Regions from separate parts of the Allobosea sp. NPDC055594 genome, predicted to be linked through region 1. Evidence: predicted binding sites of a transcription regulator. Region 1 holds the regulator's gene; the other holds the start of a gene.

Region 1 (11,641 bases):
GCGGGTCACCGTCTCGCCGAGATTCATGGAGGCGGAGTCGACGCCGGCGCAGGGCCGCTATTTCTGGGCCTATACGATCGAGATCGTGAACCTCTCCGACCATGCCATGCAATTGATGACGCGGCACTGGGTGATCACCGATGGCCGCGGCGAGGTCCATGAAGTCCGTGGCGAGGGCGTCGTCGGCAAGCAGCCGGTCCTGCAGCCCGGCGAGAGCTTCAGCTACACCTCCGGCTGCCCGCTGATGACGCCCGACGGCAGCATGAGCGGCTCCTATGCCATGCTCGGCGATGACGGCACGACCCTAGAGGTCGCAGTGCCGCTGTTTCCGCTCGATTCACCTTATGTGAAGAAGGTCCTGCATTGAACGCCTCCGCACGTCCGACCGGGCAGCGCTACCAGCCGCTCGACATGCTCGCCCGGCTAGTCGCCTTCGATACGGTCAGCCACAAATCCAACCTGCCGCTGATCGACTTCGTCGAGGATTATCTGTCCGGCTGGGGTGTCGCCTCGACCCGGTTCCCGAACGCGACCGGCGACAAGGCCGCGCTGTTCGCGACGATCGGCCCGCAGGATCGCGGCGGCGTGCTGCTCTCGGGCCATACCGACGTGGTGCCGGTCGAGGGCCAGGCCTGGTCGCGCGATCCCTTCACCCTGCATGTCGAGAACGGCCGGGCGTATGGCCGCGGCGCCGTCGACATGAAGGGTTTTGTCGCGCTGGCGCTCGCACTGGTACCGGACTTCCTGGCGGCCGGGCTCAAGACGCCGATCCACCTGTTCTTCTCCTATGACGAGGAGGTCACCTGCCTCGGCGTCGTCGACGGCATCGCGGAGATGGGCAAGAGCCTGCCGCGGCCGCGCGCCGTCCTCGTCGGCGAGCCGACCTCGCTCGACATCGCCGATGCGCATAAGGGCATCCGCACCTTCTTCACCGGGATCACCGGCTTCGCCGCGCATTCGTCCAAGCCGCATCTCGGCGCCAGCGCCGTGCATGCCGGCACGCGGCTGGCGGCCGAACTGGTGCGCCTCGCCGATGAGCGCGAGACGCAGATCGACGAGAGCGGCCGCTTCGATCCGCCCTATGACACGATCCATGTCGGCAAGTTCCAGGGCGGCATCGCCCGCAACATCCTGGCCGATCGCTGCGATCTGTCCTGGGAAGTCCGCACCCTGCCCGGCTCCGATCCGGAGGCGGTGCCGGCGCGCTTCGCCGCCCTGTCGCAGGAGGTGCTCGCCCGGATGCGGAAGACCGCGCCGAGCGCTGCGATCGAGACGGTGATGAGCTCGGACGTCCCCGGCCTCGCGCCCGATCCCGGCTCGGAAGCCGAGACGCTGGCGATGCGGCTCGCCGGCCGCAACAGCACGATCGCCGTCGCCTATGCCACCGAGGCCGGGCATTTCCAGCGCGCCGGCCTGCCGACCGTGGTCTGCGGGCCCGGCTCGATCGACCAGGCGCATCAGCCGGACGAGTACATCACGCTGGAGCAATTCTCGGCCGGCGAGGCCTTCATGCGCCGGCTGATGGAGCAGTGCCGGGCGTAAGCGATGCCGTCATGGTCGGGCTTGCCCCGACCATCCTCGTCTTTGCTTCACTGATCGAATACGGCGTTCAAGGCGTGGCTGCTCGCCACGAGGGCGAGCATGACGCTTTCTATTGTCCCGCCGCGATCTCCGCCTCGACCTCGGCCGGGTCGAAGCCGTAGCGTCGCGAGCAGAACTCGCAGGTGACGACCAGCGAGCCGTCATCGGCGATCATCGCCTTGCGGTCCTCGAGCGGGAAGCCTCTGAGCATGCCGAGCACGCGCTCGCGCGAGCAGCGGCAGGCGTCACGCACCGGAATCGGCTCGAAGACATGGGCGCCGCGCTCGTGGAATAGCCGGTAGAGCAGCCGCTCGCTCTCCAGCGTCGGGTCGAGCAGCTCATGGTCCTCGATCGTGCCGACCAGCGAACGCGTCTCGGCCCAGGCATCGTCGGCAATGCCGTCATGATCGCCGCCCGCCAGGATCTCGTGCCCCTCCGGCGCATCGCCGGGCGAGAGCTCGGCGGCGCGCATCCGGTCCGGCGAGTTCGGCATGAACTGAACGATCAGCCCGCCGGCACGCCAGGCGAGTCCGCCGCCGGTCAGGACCGAGCCGACGCCGAGCCGGATCCGGGTCGGAATCTGCTCGGACTGGCGGAAATACTGGTGGCCCGCCTCTTCCAGGCTCTGGCCGTCGAGCGCGACGACGCCCTGATAGCGCGTCGCTTCCGAGCCCTGGTCGACGGTCATGGCGAGATGGCCGCGGCCAAGCAGCTCGCCGGTCGAAACGGCTCCGGCATCGATCGCCTGCGCCAGCCGGTCGGCATCGTAATGCGCCATGGCGCGATAGCTGTCCGGCGCGTTGAAGTCGACGACCAGCATCGAGATCGGCCCGTCGCTCTTGGTCTGGAGCTGGAAACGCCCCTCCGATTTCAGGGTCGTGCCGAGCATCACGGTCAGCGCCGCAGCCTCGCCGAGCACCCGCGCGACGGGCTCGGGATAGCGATGGCGGTCGAGGATCTGGTCGAGCGAGAGCCCGAGCCTGACGACACGGCCACGGATGTCGAGCGCCGGCACCGCATAGGGCAGAACCCGGTCGTCCGGCGCCGCAGCACCGACGGCAGCGTTCTCGGCCATCACGTCGCCACCGCGCCGAAGCACCAGGCCAGAATGCCCTTCTGGGCATGCAGCCGATTCTCGGCCTCGTCGAACACTGCCGATTGCGGACCGTCCATCACCGCGTCTGTGACTTCCTCGCCGCGCGATGCCGGCAGGCAATGCATGAAGATCGCATCCTTCCCGGCGCGGCCGAGCAGGCGCTCGTCGACCTGATAGGGACGCAACAGGTTGTGGCGCGTGCCTTCCTCGTCGCCCATCGAGACCCAGCAATCGGTGATGACGCAATCAGCGCCTTCGACGGCGGCCTCGGGTCGGTTGGTCAGGGAGAGCTTGGCGCCCTGCTTGCGGGCCCAGTCGATCAGCGCGGGCGGCGGCGCCAGTTCCTCGGGCGTCGCGATGGCGAGCTCGAAATCGAGCCGGCCGGCGGCGTGCACCCAGGAGGTCAGGACATTGTTGGTGTCGCCGGTCCAGGCGATGCGCTTGCCCTTGATCGGCCCCTTGCGCTCCTCGAAGGTCATGACGTCGGCCATGACCTGACAGGGATGCTGGCGCTTGGTCAGGCCGTTGATCACCGGGACGGTCGCGTATTTCGCCATTTCGACCACGGAATCATGGTCGAGCATGCGGATCATGATCGCGTCGACATAGCGCGAGAGCACCCGCGCCGTGTCGGCGATGGTCTCGCGCTCGCCGAGCTCGATCTCCTGGCCGGTCACCATCATCGGCGAGCCGCCGAGCTCGCGGATGCCGACATCGAAGGAGACGCGGGTGCGCAGCGAGGGCTGCTCGAAGATCATGGCGATGACCTTGCCCTCGAGCAGGCGATCGCCCGCAGCGGCCGGGGTGCGGCGCCGCGCCTTGATCTCGTTGCCGGCGCGCAGGATCGCCTGCAGCTGCTCGCTGGAGAAATCGGACAGGTCGAGGAAGTGACGCACTGGAGTCCCCATACTCATTCCGCCGCCGGCCGGGCCAGCGTCGCCTCGACGGCGCCGGCCGCCTTGTCGAGCCGCGCGAGCGCCTCGCCGACCTCGGCATCGCCGATGATCAGCGGCGGCAACAGGCGCACGACATTGTCGCCGGCGGCGACGACGAGCAGGCCGGCGGCGCGCGCCTCGGCGACAAAATCGGTGTTCGGGGTGCGCAGCTTGAGGCCGAGCATCAGGCCCTGGCCGCGGATCTCCTCGATCACGTCGGGATGCTTGTCCTTGAGCTCGGCGAGCGACTGCTTCAGCCGCAGGCTGATCTGGGCGACGTGCTCGATGAAGCCGGGCTCGAGAATGACGTCGAGCACGGCGTTGCCGACCGCCATGGCCAGCGGATTGCCGCCGAAGGTGGTGCCATGCGTGCCGAGCACCATGCCGGCCGCCGCCGCCTCGGTGGCAAGGCAGGCGCCCATCGGAAAGCCACCGCCGATGCCCTTGGCGATCGACATGATGTCGGGCGCGACGCCGTTGTGCTCATAGGCGAAGAACTTGCCGGTACGGCCGACGCCGGTCTGGATCTCGTCGAAGATCAGGAGCAGGCCGTGCTCGTCGCAGAGCTGGCGCAGCAGCTTGAGGAAGCGCATCGGCACCGAGCGCAGGCCGCCCTCGCCCTGGATCGGCTCGATCATCAGCGCCGCGGTCTCCGGCGTGATCGCCGCGCGCAGCGCCGCCTCGTCGTCGAAGGGCACCTGATCGAAGCCGTCGACCTTCGGGCCGAAGCCGTCGATGTATTTCTGCTGGCCGCCGGCAGCGATGGTCGCCAGCGTGCGGCCGTGGAAGGCGCCCTCGAAAGTGACGATGCGGTAGCGCTCGGGATGGCCCTGCGCCGCATGGTACTTGCGCGCCATCTTGATCGCGCATTCGTTCGCCTCGGCGCCCGAATTGGTGAAGAAGACGCGCTCGGCGAAGGTCGCCTCGCAGAGCCGGCGGGCGAGCTTCTCGCCGTCCGGCATCGCGTAGAGATTGGAGGTATGCCAGATGCGCTGGGCCTGCTCGGTCAGCGCCTTGACCAGATGCGGATGGGCGTGGCCGAGCGCGTTGACGGCGATGCCGGCGCCGAAATCGAGATAGCGCTGGCCATCGGCGGTGATCGCCCAGGCACCTTCGCCGCGCTCGAAGGCGACGGGTGCGCGCGCATAGGTCGGCAGCAGAACGGAGGCATTGGCGGAAACGGAAGCGGAGCTCATGGAGCGAGGTCCTCGCGACGGAACGTAACGGAAAGCGCTGGGCGCCGGAGTGTGAAGCGGTGGTTCGGGGCGCGGCGGCGATCTGCCAGCACGATGCGACCCCGCGGCGACGTTATCGTCGCAGGCCTTTCCCGTTTTCTCGTCGCGCCGTCAGCCGCATCGCTCGAAAGTCCGGATCGCTCAAAACATAAGCGCCGCCCCAAGGGCGGCCGCATTGAGAAGACTATGCAAAAGCGGTCCGGCACTGTCAATTCCGGCCGGGCGCCGCAGCGTTGCCAAATAGACTCACCTGACTGCGGGATCGAAGCTTTGTCTGGGGAAAAGACGATTTCCGATTCGGCGACTCTTGTGGCCGAGTCAAGCCATCTTGTATGGTCGGCCTCGTCAGATACGACATCTCGTGCGGCGTCTCCAGTATCGTCAGTTCCGAGCGTAGCGGTTTCCGTTCTTCGACGGGCGCTGCCGATATCGGATTCCGCCATGATCTTTTCCTATGCGTCGCCGGGCTATGGCGAGGCATGACGAAGACAGGTGAAATCGATGAGCGAAGCTGGAGCCTGGACCGACGAACGCGTCGAACTGCTCAAGAAGCTCTGGAATGACGGACTGAGCGCCAGCCAGATCGCCGGCGAACTCGGCAGCGTCACCCGCAATGCTGTCATCGGCAAGGTCCACCGCCTCGGCCTTTCGGGCCGCGCCAAGAATCCCGGCTCGGCCGCGCCGCGCCCGCGCAAGCCGACGACGCGTCCGCCGGCCCATCCGATGGCGAGCCCTGCCGCCGCGAGCGGCGGCATGACCCGCGGCAACACGGCGCTCGCCCCGCAATTCGTCCCGGAGATCGAGGCGGAACCGGAAGCGGAGCACGTCCCGGCGGCCCCGGCCGAGGAGGTGGTGATCCCGTTCTCCGAGCGCGTCACCATCATGGACCTGCGCGAATATATGTGCCGCTGGCCGATGGGCGACCCGACCTCGCCGGAATTCCGCTTCTGCGGCGGCCGCTCGCTGACCGGCATGCCCTATTGCGGCTATCATGCCCGCATCGCCTACCAGCCGGCGGCCGACCGGCGCCGCGACCGCAGCAAGGTGCGCGCCTGACCCGGCACCCCTGTGTAGAAGAATTGAAGCCGGCCCTCGGGCCGGCTTTTCCATTGGTGGAGAGACGCCGATGCGCACCGCAGAACGTCCCGCGCCCGTCGAATATGCCTGCGCCCTGACGATCCGGGGCGGAGACATCCTGCTCGGACTGAGAGCCCCGCATCGCCGCAACAGACCGTCCTGCTGGGACACGATCGGCGGGCATGTCGAGCCCGACGAGACGATCGAGCAGGCACTGAGACGCGAATTGCAGGAGGAGATCGGTATCGAGCCGACCAGCTTCACGCGCTTGACCACCATCGAGACGACCGAGAGCGACGGCGTCACCCCGGCTCTGTGGCATCTGTTCGCGGTGACCGGCTGGGTGGGCGAAGCCCGGATCAGCAATGACGAGCACAGCGAGATCCGCTGGTTCGACCTCGCCGAGGCCCGCGAGCTGTCGCCGCTCGCCTCGGAAGCCTACCGTCCGGTCTTCGCCCGGCTCGCGGCCAGCTTCGCCGCAGCGCCATGACCAGTTTCGCGATCTATCTGGGGGCCGCGCTGGCCGAGATCGCCGGCTGCTTCTCGTTCTGGGCCTGGCTCAAGCTCGGCAAATCGGCCTGGTGGCTGCTGCCGGGGCTTCTGGCGCTGGCGCTCTTCGCCTGGCTCTTGACGCTGATCGACAGCGCCGCCGCCGGCCGGGCCTTCGCCGCCTATGGCGGGGTCTACATCGTCGCGTCGCTGGGCTGGATGTGGCTGGTCGAGAAGGTGCCGCCGGACCGTTTCGACCTCACGGGCGCAGCCCTTTGCCTCGCCGGCGCAGCGGTGATCGTCGCCGCGCCACGCGGAGCGTCGAACCTCCAGCCCTCATCCTGAGGAGCGATCGCAGATTGCGTCTCGAAGGATGAGGGCAGACTTGGCGCTCAGCTTCGCGCGAACGTCTCGTCGAAGGCGTAGCCGGCGCCGCGCACGGTGCGTAGCGGGTCCTTGGCGTCGTCGGGGGTGATCGCCTTGCGCAGGCGCCCGACATGGACGTCAACGGTGCGCTCGTCGATATAGACGTCGCGGCCCCAGACGGCGTCGAGCAGCTGGGCCCGCGAATAGACCCGGCCCGGGGCCTGCATCAGGAATTCGAGCAGGCGGAACTCGGTCGGACCGAGATGCAATTCGGCGCCTGCCCGGCGCACCCGCCGCGTCGTCCGGTCGAGCTCGAGATCGCCGGCGGTCAGCATGCCGACGACATGGCCGGGCTTGACCCGACGCAGCAGCGCCTGGATGCGGGCGATCAGCTCGGGCAGTGAGAACGGCTTGACCACATAGTCGTCGGCGCCGGTGGCGAGGCCGCGCACCCGCTCGGTCTCCTCGCCGCGCGCCGTCAGCATGATGATCGGCACCCGCTCCGTGTCGCGCCGGGCGCGCAGGCGCCGGCAGAGCTCGATGCCGGAAAGGCCGGGCAGCATCCAGTCGAGCAGGACGAGGTCAGGGGTATGGTCGCGCAAATGCAGCTCGGCATCGTCGCCGCGCGCGACGGTGTCGACCTCGAAGCCCTCGGCCTCGAGATTATAGCGGAGCAGCAGGGTCAGCGGCTCCTCATCCTCGACGATCAGGATGCGTGCAGGCATGTCGAGCCTCCGCTCAGGCGCCCATCCGCTCAGCCATTGGCCGCGGGCAGGTCGACCAGGATGTTGGTGGTGTCGAGCTTGGGCCGGCTCTCCTCCACCGACTGGCCGGTGATCAGGTAATGGATCGTCTCGGCGATGTTGGTGGTGTGATCGCCGATGCGCTCGACGTTCTTGGCGCAGAACAGAAGATGCGTGCAGAAGGTGATGTTGCGCGGATCTTCCATCATATAGGTCAGGAGCTCGCGGAAGAGCGAGGTGTAGAGCGCGTCGATCTCGTCGTCGCGGCGCCAGACCTCCATCGCCTTTTGCTCGTTGCTGGCGGCATAGGCGTCGAGCACGTCCTTGAGCTGCGCCTGGACCAGGCGGCTCATATGCTCGAGCCCGACCACGGCGCGGTGCGGCGGCGAGAACTGGCCGGAGATCGCGACCGCGCGCTTGGCGATGTTCTTGGCGAGGTCGCCGACGCGCTCGATGTCGGCGGCGATGCGGATCGCCGAGATCAGCTCGCGCAGGTCGTTGGCGAGCGGCTGGCGCCGGGCGATGGTCAGCACCGCCTTCTCCTCGACATCGCGCTGGAGGTTGTCGAGCCGCTGGTCGGCGGTGATGACCTTCTGGGCCAGCGCCGTGTCGCGGCGCACCAGCGCCACGGTGGAGTCGCCGAGCATGCGCTCGGACATGCCGCCCATCTCGGCCAGGCTGCGGCGCAGTCCTTCGAGGTCGGCATCATAGGAGCGGACGATATGGTCGGACATCGGGGCGAATCCTTCGAGGGCGAGCGGAACGGCAGGGCTCAGCCGAAGCGGCCGGTGACGTAGTCCTGCGTCTGCTTCTTGTTGGGGTTCATGAAGATAGTGTTGGTCGCGTCGAACTCGACGACCTCGCCGAGATACATGAAGGCGGTGTACTGCGAGACGCGCGCCGCCTGCTGCATGTTGTGGGTGACGATGACGATGGTGAAGTCGCTCTTCAGCTGCTCCAGCAGGTCCTCGATCTTGCCGGTCGAGATCGGGTCGAGGGCCGAGGTCGGCTCGTCGAACAGGATCACCTCGGGCTTCTGGGCGATGGTGCGGGCGATGCACAGGCGCTGCTGCTGGCCGCCGGAGAGCCCCATGCCGGAGCTCTTCAGCTTGTCCTTGACCTCGTCCCACAGGGCGGAGCGGCGCAGCGCGCCCTCGACGCGGTCGTCGAGCTCCGATTTCGGCGGCTTCTCGTAGAGGCGGATGCCGAAGGCGACGTTGTCGTAGATCGACATCGGGAAGGGCGTCGGCTTCTGGAAGACCATGCCGATGCGCGAGCGCAGCTCGTTGACGTCGACATCGTTGGAGATGACGTTGCGGCCGTCGAGCAGGACCTCGCCGGTGGCGCGCTGCTCCGGATAGAGCGAGTAGATCCGGTTGAAGATGCGCAGCAGGGTCGACTTGCCGCAGCCGGAGGGGCCGATCAGCGCGGTGACGTGGCGGTCACGGAAGCTGAGATTGACGTTCTTCAGCGCCTTGTGCTCGCCATAGTAGAAATCGAGGTTCTTCACCGCGATCCGGATCGGCGCCTGGGCGTCGAGGACCTGCGGGCTGAGTTCCAGGGTCGAGAGCATCGACATGTTCCTTCCGATCGGACGTGGTGCTCACTTGCCGCCGCGCACGATGCGCCGGGCGATAAGCGAGAGCAAAAGGATCGAGACGGTGATGATCAGCGAACCGGCCCAGGCGAGCTGCTGCCAGTTCTCGTAAGGGGCCGAGGCGAACTGATAGATCGTCACCGGCAGGTTGGAGACGCCGCCGACGAGGGTCGGCGAGAACCAGAAATTATTGTTCAGCGCGGTGAAGAGCAGCGGCGCCGTCTCGCCGGCGATGCGCGCCAGCGCCAGCAGGATGCCGGTGACCATGCCGGACTTCGCGGCCCGCCAGGTGATCGCGGTGATGACCACCGAAGGCGGGGCGCCGAGCGCAGAGCCGGCCTCGCGCAGCGGCGCCGGGACGAGGCGCAGCATGTCCTCGGTGGTGCGCACGATCACCGGGATCGCGATGATGCCGAGCGCGACGCCGCCGGCCCAGCCGGAATAGCCGCGGAAGGGCTCGACCAGGATGACGTAGACGAACAGGCCGATCAGGATCGAAGGCGCCGAGAGCAGGATGTCGTTGATGAAGCGGATCAGGTTGGCGAGCTTCGAGCCCCGGCCATACTCGGCGAGATAGGTCCCGGCGAGCACGCCGATCGGCGTCGCCAGCGCGATGCCGAGGAAGGTCAGCACGGCCGAGCCGACGATGGCGTTGGCAAGGCCGCCGCCCTCGGAACCGGGGCCGGGCGTCACCTGCGTGAAGGTGCCGGCCGAAAGCCCGCCGATGCCCTTCACCACCAGCATGCCGAGGATCCAGAACAGCACGGTGATGGCGACGAGGGTGAACGCCGTGGCGATGATCTTCATCAGCCGGTCGGCATTGCGGCGCGCCGGGCGGACGCGGCCCCAGGGCACTTCCGGGGTCATCGCGGGGGCGGCAGGAGGCGTCTGGTTCATCGGTTGCGCTTCCCTCAGAAGGACTTGACGCGCGCGACGAGGATACGCGCGATGACCAGGACAACGAAGGTGACGAAGAACAGGATGCAGCCGAGCGCGATCAGCGCGTGCAGCTGCAGGCCGAGCGCCTCGTTGAACTCGTTGGCGATGCGCGAGGCGATGGTCGAGCCCGGATCCATCACCGAGGCCGAGAGGCGGTTGGCATTGCCGACCACGAAGGTCACCGCCATGGTCTCGCCGAGGGCGCGGCCAAGGCCGAGCATGACCGCGCCGATGATCGAGACGCCGGCCTGCGGCACGAGCACGTAGCGCACGACCTCCCAGGTCGTCGCCCCGATGCCATAGGCGCTCTCGCGCAGCACCGAGGGGATCTGCTCGAGCATGTCGCGGGTGATCGAGGCGATGAACGGGATGATCATGAACGCCAGGATGATGCCGGCGGTCAGGATGCCGAGGCCCGAGGGCGAGCGCGAATAGAGGATGGTGCCGACGATCGGCATGCCCTCGACGATGTTCGAGAGCGGGATCTGCACATAGGCCGCAAAGAGCGGCACGAAGACGAAGAGCCCCCACATGCCGTAGATGATCGAGGGCACGGCGGCGAGCAGCTCGATCGCGGTCGAGACCGGCCGCTTGAACCAGGGCGGGGCGAGCTGGGTCAGGAAGACGGCGATGCCGAGCGAGAGCGGCACGCCGACGACGAGGGCGATCAGCGCGGTCGACAAGGTGCCGACGATCGCCGGAAAGGCTCCGTATTGCTCGTTCTGGGTGTCCCAGACGCTCGAGGTCAGGAAGCCGAACCCGAATTCGCGGAAGGCCGGCCAGCCGCCGGCGACCATTGCCGCGATGATGCCGGCAAGCAGCACCAGGACGAAAAGCGCCGCCAGGAAGCTGGCATTGCGGAAGACGAGGTCGAAGGTACCTTTCGGGGTCCGGCGAACGGCGGGCATTCCCGATGCCATCTGGTCAGTCACGGCGGCCATCCGAAGAACTCCGGTCGGTTTCAGGCGGGTCGAAGGGGCCGGAGCCGGCCCCTTCCTTTAACGTGGTCGCAGGGCGATCAGAAGATCGGCTTGCCGGCCGGGTCGGTGACGCCCTTCCAGGCGTTGCGGACCTGGTCCTTGACGCCCGCCGGCAGCGGCACATAGTCGAGACCGAGCGCCAGCTGGTCACCGTTCTTATAGGCCCAGTCGACGAATTTCAGCGCAGCCTGGGTCTCTTCCGGCTTCTCCGGCTTGGCATGGACCAGCAGGAAGGTGGCGGAGGTGATCGGCCAGGCCTGGGCGCCCTTCTGGTTGTTCAGCGAGATGCCGAAGCCGGGAGCCTCGTTCCAGTTGGCATTGGCCGCTGCGGCCTGGAAGGACTTGTCGTCCGGGGCCGGGAAGTTGCCGTCGGCGTTCTGGACGAGCGCATGGGCGAGCTTGTTCTGCTTGGCATAGGCGTATTCGACATAGCCGATCGAGTTGGCGACCTGCTTGACCGAGGCGGAGACGCCCTCATTGCCCTTGCCGCCGATGCCGACCGGCCACTGCACGGCGGTGTTGGTGCCGATCTTCGACTTCCACTCCGGCGAGACGCGCGAGAGATAGTCGGTGAAGACGAAGGTCGTGCCCGAGCCGTCCGAG
Region 2 (11,641 bases), on a different contig from region 1:
TCGCCGCCTTGCCGATGATCCTGGCGACGCCGATGAGCGTCGGCGCCGGTCTCGCCATCGCCGCGCCAGTGCTGCTGCGGCAGCTGCTGGCGCGCAGGGCGGCGGTCGCTCCAGCTTGATAGTTCCCGGTATGTTCTTGCAACCTTGACGCGATTCCACTAGCTTCACGGTGCGGGAACTGGGGTGGCGCGAAATGGTGACGCGGGTCGCGACGGTGGCGTTCGAGGGCATCGAGGCGCGCGCCGTCGACGTTCAGGTCCAGGTCACGCCTGGCGGCGTCGCCTTCATCCTGGTCGGCCTGCCCGACAAGGCGGTGGGCGAGAGCAAGGAGCGCGTTCGCGCCGCCCTGATCGCCTCCGGCCTTGCGCTGCCGGCCAAGCGCATCACGGTGAATCTCGCTCCGGCCGACCTGCCCAAGGAAGGCAGCCATTACGATCTGCCGATCGCGCTCGGCGTCATGGCGGCGATCGGCGCCATCCCGGCCGACGCGCTCGCCGGCTACACGGTACTCGGCGAGCTCGCCCTCGATGGCTCGATCAGCCCGGTCGCGGGCGTGCTGCCGGCGGCGATCGCCGCCGATGCCCGCGGCCAGGGCCTGATCTGTCCGGCAGCCTCGGGGGCGGAGGCGGCCTGGGCGGCGCAGGATCTCGACATCCTCGCGCCGCGCTCGCTGATCCAGCTCGCCAATCATTTCAAGGGCACGCAGGTGATGGCGCGGCCACAGCCTTCCGTCGCGCGTCAGAGCGGTCCGCTGCCGGATCTCGCCGAGATCAAGGGCCAGGAAAGCGCCAAGCGCGTGCTCGAGATCGCCGCTGCCGGCGGGCACAATCTGCTGATGAACGGCCCACCCGGAGCCGGCAAGTCGATGCTGGCGAGCCGACTGCCCTCGATCCTGCCGCCGCTCAACCCGCGCGAACTGCTTGAGCTCTCGATGGTGCTCTCCGTCGCCGGACAGCTGGCCGACGGGGCGCTGACCGACCGGCGGCCGTTTCGGGCGCCGCATCATTCGGCCTCGATGGCGGCGCTGGTCGGCGGCGGCATCAAGGCGACGCCGGGTGAAGTTTCGCTCGCCCATCATGGCGTGCTCTTTCTCGACGAATTGCCGGAGTTCCAGCCGCAGGCGCTCGACGCGCTGCGCCAGCCCATGGAGACCGGCGAGGTGCTGATCTCGCGGGCCAATCACCGGGCCGTCTACCCGGCGCGCTTCCAGCTGGTCGCGGCGATGAATCCCTGTCGCTGCGGCAGGGCGACGGAGCCCGGCTATGCCTGCCGGCGCCAGCCGAACGAGCGCTGCATGGCGCAATACCAGGCCGGCATCTCCGGCCCGATGCTCGATCGGATCGACATCACCATCGACGTGCCGCCGGTCACCGCCTCCGATCTGATCCTGCCAGCGGCGGCGGAAGGTTCTGTCGAGGTGGCGCGGCGGGTCGCGCAGGCGCGAGCGCGGCAGGTCGCGCGTTTCGAGCGGCTTGGTCTCGCCGGCGTCACGACCAATGCCGGCTGCCCCTCATCGGCGCTCGACGAGGTCGCCCGCCCGGATGCAGCCGGGCTTGCCCTGTTGCGCAATGCGGCCGAGGCGATGCGGCTGACCGCGCGCGGCTATCATCGCGTGCTCAAGGTGGCACGCACGCTCGCCGATCTCGACGGCGAGGAGCAGCTCGGGCGCATCCATCTCGCCGAGGCGCTATCCTATCGCTCGCGCATCGATCAGGCAGCGCAGGCGGCGTAGGTTCGGGGCGTTCCTGCCGGAGGAGGCCCGCAGATCCATGCCGGGAGGTTAACAAGATCATTCAAATCACGACGCCATGGCCGCAGTGCTGCGAACCTTTCCTCAATCTCGGCGTGCTATGACAGGACCATGGAGCTCTGGCCTTCCCCGCCTGTCCTCATTGCGATCGCGACCTCGCTGCTCGCCGCGCTTTGCGGCCTGGCGACGTTCTGGCTGCTGCGCGAGCGCGGCCGCGTCCTGCGGCAGGCGACTTCGATCGCCGGCGATGTCGAGCGCCTGAACGACCGGCTCTGGGAACTCGCCGACAGCGAGGAGCGCTACCGCAGTCTGATCGAGGCGCAGGGTGATCTCATTGTCCGCCGCAGCGAGGGGCGGATCGTCTATGCCAACGGCGCCTATGCGGCCTTGCTCGGTCTTGCCGAAGGGCAGGTCGTCGGCAGCCTGCGCATGCCGCAGGTCCGGGTCACGCGGCCGGTTCAGGCGCTGGCCGACGGCGCCCGCGTCTTCGACGAATGCATCGAGACCGCCGACGGCGAGCGCTGGATCGCCTGGGTCGAGACGGTCGTGCCTGTCGTGGTCGGTCAGGCCGTGCTGCAGCGGGTCGGTCGTGACATCAGCGCCCGCATGGCGGGCGAGCGCGCGCTGGAGGAGGCGCGCAGCCGGGCGGAGGAAGCCAGCGCCGCCAAATCGCGCTTCCTCGCAACCGTCAGCCATGAGTTCCGTACGCCGCTCAACGGCATTCTCGGCATGGCCGATCTCCTTGGCGACACAAGGCTCGACCCGGAGCAGGCGACCTATGTGCGCGCCCTGCGGACCTCGGGCGAGGCGCTGCTCGGCCTGGTCGACGGCATCCTCGACTTCGCCAAGGTCGAGGCCGGCAAGCTCGAACTCGTCGACGAACCCTTCGATCTTGCCCTGCTGGTCGAGGACGTCACCGAACTGATGGCGCCGCGCGCCCAGGCCAAGGGCATCGAGGTCTCGGCGCTGCTCGCCGCCGACCTGCCGGCGCTCATCCGCGGCGATGCCGAGCGCCTGCGCCAGATCCTGCTGAATCTGATCGGCAATGCCGTGAAGTTCACCGAACGGGGCGGCGTCGGCATCCGGGCGGAGCGTGACGGCGAGGCGATCCTCGTCGCGGTCGCCGATACCGGGCCGGGCATCCCGGCCGAGCGCCTGGAGAGCATTTTCGAGGAGTTCGAGCAGGTCGAGACCCCGAACATGTCGACTTCCGGCGGGACCGGTCTCGGCCTTGCGATCGCACGTCGACTCGCGCTGGCGATGGGCGGGACGATCTCCGTCGAAAGCCCGGCAGGGCAGGGCGCCATCTTCCGGCTTCGCCTGCCGCTTCGGGCCGCTGCCGGAGCGGCGGCTGCCGACCCGGGACTCGACTGGTCGGGCAAGCGCCTGCTGATCGCCAGCGGCACGCCTTTCAGTGCCGGCCATCTCGCCGAGCAGGCACGGCGCCGCGGCGCCGAGGTGTTGCTGGCCGCCGATCGGCAGGCGGCGCTCGCCTGCCTGCGGGAGGCGGGTTCGCTGACGGCGCTGCTCGTCGACCGGGCGCTGCCGGGTGGCGATGTCGAAGGTCTGGCGGCGGCGGCCCGGCAGGCCGGTGTCTCCGAGATCGTCATCATGCTCTCGCCGGCCGAGCGGCGCGGCTATGGCTCTCCCTTCGCAGCCGGCTTCACCGGCTTCCTGGTCAAGCCGGTGCGCGGGCGCTCGCTGCAGCAACGCTTTGAGGGAGACAGGCACCCGGCCGTTTCCGCCGAGGTGGAGAGTGCTGCGCCGCCGCCGGCGGTCGGGGCCGGCCTGCACGTGCTGGTGGCCGAGGACAACGAGATCAATGCCCTGCTGGCGACGCGGACGCTGGAGCGCCTCGGTTGCGTGCCGGTCTGGGCGCGCGATGGCGGCGAGGCGGTTCGCCTGGTCGAGGCGGCGCTGGCCGGGCAGCGGCCCGCCTTTGCCCTCGCCTTGCTGGATATCCGCATGCCGGAGCTCGACGGCATCGCCGTGGCGCGGCGCATTCGAGCGGAAGAGCAGGCGCGTGGTGCCGCGCGTCTGCCGCTTCTGGCCGTGACCGCGAACACCTCGCAGGAGGATCGGCGCGCGGCGCTCGCAGGCGGGATGGATGATTGCCTGGCTAAGCCGCTTTCGCGCGATGCCTTGCGGGTCTGGGTGGAAAGGCTTGCCGGCGCGGCAAAGACCGCCGCGCGCTCCGCCTGAGGCTGTCCGCCGCGGATCGCCATGCCTGAAGGGGCTCGCCATCGCGCGGCCGATCGGCTATCTCTTGGTCATATCTCTGTCGTAGTTCTGTCGCGATCCCGTAAGACGTTCGGCGCAGTGGTGTCATGCGCCTGGCCGAGGCCTCACAGGGATAAGACCGCAAATGGCGTTCGACGTTCTCCTAGGTCTCAGACAGCCGGCAAAGCAGAAGCTGGGAGCCTTGTCGCAGCGCCCGCGCTTCTCGCCCTTCGGGCTGATGGTCGGCGCCGGGCCGCGCGGCGTCTTCGCCTATCCGGGGCCCGACGCGCTGTCCGGAACGCTCGGGCGCTCCGGCTCGCTCGAGGTTCGTCTGGCCCGTGGCCCGCGCGAGATCTGGCGGGCGCAGCGCCTGCGCTACCGCGTCTTCTATCAGGAGATGTCGGCCAAGCCCGATGTCGTCTCGCGGATGTTCCGGCGCGATGCCGACCGGTTCGATGCTTCCTGCGACCATCTCCTGGTCATCGACCACGCTGCGCGCGGCCGCTTCGGTGGCATCAAGCCCAAGGTCGTCGGCACCTACCGGCTGATGCGCGAGCAGGCCGCCTGGCGGCTCGGCGGCTTCTACAGCCAGTCGGAATTCGACATCGAGCCGATGATCGCGCGCCATCCCGAGCTGCGCTTCCTCGAGCTCGGCCGCTCCTGCGTGCTCAAGCCCTATCGCACCAAGAAGACGGTCGAGCTGCTCTGGCACGGCATCTGGGCCTATGTCCGCCATCACCGCATCGATGCGATGTTCGGTTGCGCCAGCTTCGACGGTACGGAGCCGGACCTGTTGGCGCTGCCGCTCTCCTTCCTGCACCACCACGCCACGGCGCAGGGTGAATGGCGCGTCACCGCCAAGCCGGAGCGCCATGTCGCCATGGACCGGCTGCCGGCCGGCATGATCGACGCCAAGGCGGCGCTGAAGAGCCTGCCGCCGCTGGTGAAGGGCTATCTGCGCCTCGGCGCCCGCTTCGGCGCCGGGGCCGTGATCGACCGGCAGTTCGGCACGACCGATGTGCTGGTGATCGTGCCGGTTACCGCGATCGACCAGCGCTATCTCGACTATCTCGGTGGCGAGGGCGAGCGCTACGCCGCCTGAGCCTGCGCTATTCGCCGCTCGCGGCGAGGTCGCGCAGCGCCTGCCGGTAGTCCGGATAGCGGAAGGCGTAGCCGAGCTCGCGTTTCACCAGGGCGTTCGAGACCCGCTTGTTCTCGCTGTAGAAGCTCGCCGCCATCGGCGAGAGCTTGCTTGCGTCGAAGGGCGTTTCCGGCGGTGGCGCCAGCCCGACGAGTTCGGCGGCGAAGCTGATCACGTCCTGCGGCGGCGCCGGCTCGTCATCGGTGACATTGTAGACCGCACCAGGCTGCGGCTTGCCCAGCGAGGCCAGCAGCACGCCGGCGATGTCGTCGACATGGATGCGGTTGAAGACCTGGCCGGGCTTGATCAGCCGGTTGGCGGTGCCGGCGCGCAATTTGGTGATGGCGTTGCGGCCCGGCCCGTAAATGCCGGAGAGGCGGAAGATCTGCACCGGTTTACCGCTGCGCTCGCCGAGCGCGAGCCAATCGCGCTCGATTTCGAGGCGCTGGCGCGAGCGCCGGTTGGTCGGACGTGCCTCGGCAGTCTCGTCGATCCAGGCGCCGCCATGATCGCCATAGATGCCGATCGTCGAGAGATAGCCGATCCAGCGCAGATTGGGGACGGCTGCGAGCTTGTCGGCCAGCGTCCGCAGCACCGGATCACCGTCTTCGTCGGGCTGGACCGAGACGAGCAGGGCATCGGCTTCCGCCAGCGCGGCGGCCAGCGGCGATGACACGGCGAAGCCGCCGAAGACGAGCGTGCGCAGGCCGTCCCGACTCAGGCTCGCGGCCTTCTCGGCCGAACGCACCGTGCCGGTGACCTCCCAGCCCTGTGCCAGCGCGGCGCGCGCGAAGAAACCGGCGGAATAGCCGAGACCGAGGATGACGAGCTTCATGCGGGTTCCAGCTTTCCGAGATCGGGATGCGTCCATTCGGCCCTGACGTCGGCATCGGGCTCGCAGGCAAGCCTGGCCGGCGCGAGTGCCGCTGCCCGCGCCGGGACGAGCCGCAGCAGCGCCCAGGCCGCCATCGCCCGCACCAGGGGTGAGGGATCGTCGAGCAGCGCTTCCGCGCTTGCAGCGAGAGTCGGCTCGCCGCTGTTGCCGATCGCGATCAGCACATTGCGGATGAAGCGGTCGCGGCCGGTGCGCTTCATCGGCGTGCCGGCGAAGAGCTTGCGGAAGGCGGCGTCGTCGAGCGCCGCGAGCTCGGCGAGCGGCAGGGCCTCGAGCTCCTGTTTGAGCGCGAGGCGGGTTTCCTTTGCCGCCTGCGCGAACTTGTTCCAGGGGCAGACGGCGAGGCAGTCGTCGCAGCCGAAGATGCGGTTGCCGATGCCTTCGCGGAATTCGGTGCCGATATGGCCCTGATGCTCGATCGTCAGATAGGCGATGCAGCGCCGCGCATCGAGCTGGTAGGGGGCGGGGAAGGCGGCGGTCGGGCAGATGTCGAGACAGCGCGTGCAGGAGCCGCAATGGTCGTGCTCGGGCGCGTCAGGCGGCAGTTCGGCGGTGGTGTAGATTGCCCCGAGAAAGAGCCAGGAGCCGTGGGTGCGCGAGACCAGCACGGTGTGCTTGCCCTGCCAGCCGAGTCCGGCGGCCTGTGCCAACGGCTTCTCCATCACCGGTGCGGTGTCGACGAAGACCTTGACGTCGACCTCGCCGCGCGCTGCCAGCACGCCGGCGACGCTCTTCAGCTTGCCCTTGATGACGTCGTGATAGTCGCGCCTTCGGGCATAGAGCGAGATCGCGCCGCGGTCGCGCTGCCCCAGAACCGCCAGCGGGTCGCCTTCGCCCGCATAGCTCATGCCGAGCATCACGACGGAGCGGGCCTCGGGCCAGAGCACGCCCGGCGCGGCGCGTTCGGCGGTGCGCTCGGTCATCCAGGCCATGTCGCCATGATTGCCGGCGTCGAGCCAGCCGGCGAGGCGCGCCGGCGCCTGCGGGATCGAATCGACCGAGGCGACGCGCACGGCAGAGAAGCCTTCGCTTTCCGCCCGGGCCAGCACGACTTTCTTGAGCTTCTCGCCGCTCAGAAGTCCAGATCGTCGTAATGGGCCGACGGCGCCATGCCCGGAATCCGGTCGCTGAGCAGCGGCCGGAAGCTCGGTCTGGACTTGATCATGGCGTACCATGCGCGGGCGGCCTCGTCCTCTTCCCAGGGCACGTCGCCGAGATAGTCGACGCAGGAGAGATGCGCCGCGGCGGCGAGATCGGCATAGCTCAGAACCGGGCCCGCGAGCCAGTTCCGCTTCGCCGTCAGCCAGGCGATATAGCGCAGATGATAGCGGACATTGCCGCGGGCGGCACGGATCGCGCTCATTTCTGGCGGGCCGCCGCCTTCGTCGCGGCTCATGAAGCGCTTCATCACCTTTTCCAGCACGAGCGGCGCGGTGATTTCCTCGTTGAACTTGATGTTGAACCAGTCGAGCAGCCGGCGCACCTCGATGCGCTCGCCGGGGCCCTCCGGCAGCAGCCGGCGCTCGCCGAGGGCCAGGCCGCGCGTCTCGTCGAGATATTCGGCGATGGGTCCGGGGCCGGGGATGACGAGCCTGCTATCCTCGCGCAGCACCGGTGTCGTCCCGGCCGGATTGAGCTCGAGGAATTCGCGGCGGCGCTCCCATATCCGCTCCTCGACCATCGCGGCGTCGAGGCCGAATTCGCCCAGCACCAGCCGGACGAAGCGCGAATGCGGGCAGAGCGGATAATGGTGAAGGGTTGCCATCGGTCGCTTGAAACGGAGAATTGGGCTGGAAATGCGGCCTGAAGCGCGGTCGCGGGCCTTGCGGAGGCAAAATCCGTATAGGCTCGGCTGCGGTGGCTAACAACCCGGCTATCGGGCATGCGGCGGATTCGGCGCGTTTCCTTCGCCAATTGGTAACCAATTCGCAAAGAGCCTGCGCCATAGCTTTAACGCCCGCGGCGCCGCTTGGTTGCGTCGCGCCTGCCGGCTGAGAAGGACCTTCCGATGAGTGACCTGTTGGTGGCCGCCATTCTCGGCGTCGTCGAGGGGCTGACCGAATTTCTACCGGTCTCCTCGACCGGGCATCTCTTGCTGCTCGGCCATTTCCTCGGCTTCGAATCCAAGGGTAAATCCTTCGAGATCCTGGTCCAGCTCGGCGCGATCCTGGCGATCCTGCTGGTCTATTTCCATCGGCTGCTCGACATCGCCCGGCGCCTGCGCACCGACCCGGCGGCGCGCCGCTTCGTCATCGGCGTGCTCGTCGCCTTCCTGCCGGCGGCGGTGATCGGCGCGCTCGCCCATGGCTTCATCAAGGGCGTGCTGTTCAACCCCTTCCTGGTCTGCACCACCCTGATCGCCGGCGGGCTGGTCCTGCTCGTCGTCGACGAAATGGAACTCGAGGTGAAGCACCACGACGCCACGGCTTTCCCGCTGACGATGTATTTCAAGATCGGCCTGATCCAGTGCCTCGCCATGATCCCGGGCGTCTCGCGCTCGGGCTCGACCATCGTCGGCGCCATGCTGCTCGGCGCCGACAAGCGTGCCGCGGCCGAGTTCTCCTTCTTCCTGGCCATGCCGACCATGGCTGGCGCCTTCGCCTATGATCTGATGAAGAACTACAAGGATCTCACCGCCAGCGACACGCTGCTGATCGGCATCGGCTTCGTCACCGCCTTCCTCTCGGCGCTGATCGTCGTTCGCTCCTTCCTCGATTTCGTCTCGAAGCGCGGCTTCACGCCCTTCGCCTGGTGGCGGATCGTGGTCGGCTCGGCCGGGCTTGCCGGGCTCTGGGTCTTCGGCTGAGGCGCGCTCAGGCGATCCGCTTGTCCGCGGAGTCGCAGAGATCGGCGACGATGCAGCTCTCGCAGGCCGGGCGCAGGGCCTTGCAGGTATAGCGCCCGTGCAGGATCAGCCAGTGATGGGCATGCCGGCCGAACTCGGCCGGGATCGCCTTCTCCAGCCCGAGCTCGACCTGCAGCACGTTCTTGCCAGGCGCGATGCGCAGGCGGTTGGCGACGCGGAAGACATGGGTGTCGACGGCGTGGGTGATCTCGCCGAAGGCGATGTTGAGCACGACATTGGCGGTCTTGCGGCCGACGCCGGGTAGGCTCTCCAACGCCTCGCGCGAGGTCGGCACGGCGCTGCCGAAGTCGGCGATCAGCCTTTCGCAGAGCGCGATGACGTTCTTCGCCTTGGTGCGGTAGAGCCCGATCGTCTTGACTAGCTCACGCACCTGATCCTCGCCGAGCGCCAGCATCTTTTCGGGCGTGTCGGCGAGTTCGAACAGCCGCTTCGTCGCCTTGTTGACGCCGACATCGGTCGCCTGCGCCGAGAGCAGAACCGCGACGAGCAGCGTGAAGGCGTTGACATAGTCGAGCTCGCCCTTCGGCTCCGGCCGGGCCGTTCGGAAACGCGTGAAAATCTCGCGGATCTCGGCAGCGTTTCGGGCTTTGGGGACGGCAGGCTGTCGGCGCGTGGGTGCGCGCGTCTTGCCACTGTTCGGCGGGCTCATCGCGGCGTTATACTGTGCGTATGAGCCTGAGCAAGCCCGCCCCTGAGAGCGCCGCCGCAGCCGCCGGTATCGTTGCGGAAAGGCCGGTCTTCGACGCCACCATCACGCCCCATCGCTCGCTCGGCGCGGATGGGTTCCGGCTGGTGATGACGCTGGTCTGCCTGACGAGCCTCGTGACCTCCGTGCCTTTCCTGCTGCTCGGGGCCTGGCCGGTGGCCGGCTTCTTCGGTCTCGACATCCTGGCGCTGTTCATCGCCTTCAAGGTCAATTTCAAGGCCGCGCGCGCCTTCGAGCGCATCGTGGTGACGCCGCTCGAAGTCCTGCTGCGCCAGGTTTCGCATCGCGGCAAGGAGGCGATCTGGCGCTCCAACCCGGCCTGGACCCGCCTCGAGCGTGAAGACGACGAGGATTACGGGCTGCTGCGGCTGGCGCTGGTCTCGCGCGGCCGCAAGGTGCCGGTCGCCGCGGCGTTGTCGCCGCAAGAGCGCGAAGGCTTCGCGTCGGCGCTCTCCGCCGCGCTGGCCAAAGCCCGGCGCGGCCCCGATTTCGAGCCCGCCTGACGCGCATGGCCGCGACGATCATTCCGCTGATCGCGCTGGCCGTCATCATCTTCGTGCTCGTCGCCGCCATGCGTGCCAATCGCGGCCCGCGCGGCAAGCTGCCGCCGCAGGATGGCGGCGAAGCCTCGCGCCGCGCCTATGCGCTCCAGCTGCGCGACCGGCTCGATCACGCCCTGTTCGGGCCCGTGCTGGCGGGAGAGGTCTGGGACAAGCTGATGCAGCACCCCGTCGACCGCGGCCTGATCCACGAATTCCACCGCGATTTCTGCGGCCATGGCCTGATCCGCACTGGGGCCGGGATCAAGCTCTGCGACATCCTGGACGGCTATCACGGCGGCCAGGCGATCGCAGAATGGGCGTCGAAGGAAGAGTTCGTCGCCTTCTTCGCCGAGCAATCGGATTTCAGTTGCAGCGGCTGGGACGAGACCTCGCCGGTCTTCGCCACCAACGACGAATGGCATCGCAACAATCAGCGTCTGACGCGCGAGAAGCTGCGGCGCTTCCTCTCGGGGCCGATCCTGGCCTGAGGCGTCAGTGCCGCTGCGCCAGCCAGACCGTGTGGCCGCCGCAGGCCGCGTCCTCGACGACATGGTCGATGACGACGAAGCCGTTCTCGCCGAGCAGGCGGCGATATTCCTCCGGTGCCAGGCTGGCATGGTAGAGCGGCTCGCCCTCGAACGTCCCGATCGCCTCGCCATGGCCGGGGCCGCTGGTGAAGAGCAGGGCGGCGCTTTCCGCCGCATGCTGCCGGAAGAGCGGGAACATCAGGCGCTGGTCGTCATGGCGAAGATGGAAGAAGCTGTCCCAGGCGATCAGCCCGTCGAAACGCCTGCCGAGCGCGAGATCGCGCATGTCCGCGACCTGCCAGGACTGCTCCGGGAAGCGCTCGCGGCAGAGCCCGATCAGCGGCCCGGAGGAATCGACGCCGGTTACGGCGCAGCCGCGCTCGATCAGATGCCGGGCGATCGGCTCGCCCATGCCGCAGCCGATGTCGAGGACCGACGGCGCGGCCGGCAGCAGCGCGCAGAATCGCTCGAGCCAGGCCACCTCCATCAGCTTTCGGCCGCGCAGCGCATCGTAGGCGGCGGCATGGCGCTCATAGAGCGAGACGATCGCGGCGGCAGAATCGGTCATCCGCTGGATTCTAGATGGCGGCGTCGGGGAGAGCGAGCTTGCCAGCTTTCGGGTGGGATAGGCATGCTGGCATGAGTAGCTTCGCGGACATGAGATCAGATCGCGAGGATAGAACGATGAATGCTCATTCCGGCTTCCGAACTGCGATGAAACCGATCAATCTCTCCAATGCCGTACTGGCCCGCGCAACCGAGGCCATTCCCTCGGAGGCCGATTTTCCGGCGCCGGCGCCTGGCTCGGATTATGATACGGTGCGGCGCATCCTCGCCTATATCACGGAGCACTGGCGGCAGCAGCCGACGATCGAGCAGATCGCCGAAGCCGCAGGCACGACGCCGACCGATGTCCATCATCTGTTCCGGCGCTGGTGCGGGCTGACGCCGAAAGCCTTCCTGCAGGCGATCACGCTCGACAATGCCAAGGGGC

What was found. The regulator PhoB, encoded in region 1, activates phosphate uptake and scavenging genes when phosphate is short. The targets are predictions, from matches to a motif close to TGTCATNNANCTGTCAT.
Region 2: olsB (l-ornithine N(alpha)-acyltransferase) is a predicted target of PhoB. The motif match lies at 4,030-4,046, and genes of this name have one in related genera.

The regions. Positions count from the first base shown of each region.
Region 1 covers NZ_JBSHIO010000004.1:335,840-347,480, forward strand. The annotation lists gene apaG (Co2+/Mg2+ efflux protein ApaG) at 1-367, shown strand, start outside; gene argE (acetylornithine deacetylase) at 364-1,542, shown strand; gene ACWGRX_RS11125 (Hsp33 family molecular chaperone) at 1,652-2,656, opposite strand; gene argF (ornithine carbamoyltransferase) at 2,656-3,585, opposite strand; gene ACWGRX_RS11135 (aspartate aminotransferase family protein) at 3,588-4,808, opposite strand; gene ACWGRX_RS11140 (GcrA family cell cycle regulator) at 5,349-5,903, shown strand; gene ACWGRX_RS11145 (NUDIX hydrolase) at 5,974-6,414, shown strand; gene ACWGRX_RS11150 (YnfA family protein) at 6,411-6,758, shown strand; gene phoB (phosphate regulon transcriptional regulator PhoB) at 6,806-7,504, opposite strand; gene phoU (phosphate signaling complex protein PhoU) at 7,534-8,256, opposite strand; gene pstB (phosphate ABC transporter ATP-binding protein PstB) at 8,295-9,101, opposite strand; gene pstA (phosphate ABC transporter permease PstA) at 9,126-10,016, opposite strand; gene pstC (phosphate ABC transporter permease subunit PstC) at 10,031-10,999, opposite strand; gene pstS (phosphate ABC transporter substrate-binding protein PstS) at 11,077-11,641, opposite strand, start outside.
Region 2 covers NZ_JBSHIO010000011.1:97,434-109,074, reverse strand. The annotation lists gene ACWGRX_RS20585 (TRAP transporter permease) at 1-119, shown strand, start outside; gene ACWGRX_RS20580 (YifB family Mg chelatase-like AAA ATPase) at 194-1,732, shown strand; gene ACWGRX_RS20575 (ATP-binding protein) at 1,862-3,952, shown strand; gene olsB (l-ornithine N(alpha)-acyltransferase) at 4,209-5,072, shown strand; gene ACWGRX_RS20565 (SDR family oxidoreductase) at 5,080-5,946, opposite strand; gene queG (tRNA epoxyqueuosine(34) reductase QueG) at 5,943-7,181, opposite strand; gene ACWGRX_RS20555 (glutathione S-transferase family protein) at 7,079-7,771, opposite strand; gene ACWGRX_RS20550 (undecaprenyl-diphosphate phosphatase) at 8,015-8,812, shown strand; gene nth (endonuclease III) at 8,820-9,521, opposite strand; gene ACWGRX_RS20540 (DUF2244 domain-containing protein) at 9,542-10,081, shown strand; gene ACWGRX_RS20535 (hypothetical protein) at 10,087-10,608, shown strand; gene ACWGRX_RS20530 (class I SAM-dependent DNA methyltransferase) at 10,613-11,215, opposite strand; gene ACWGRX_RS20525 (methylated-DNA--[protein]-cysteine S-methyltransferase) at 11,332-11,641, shown strand, end outside.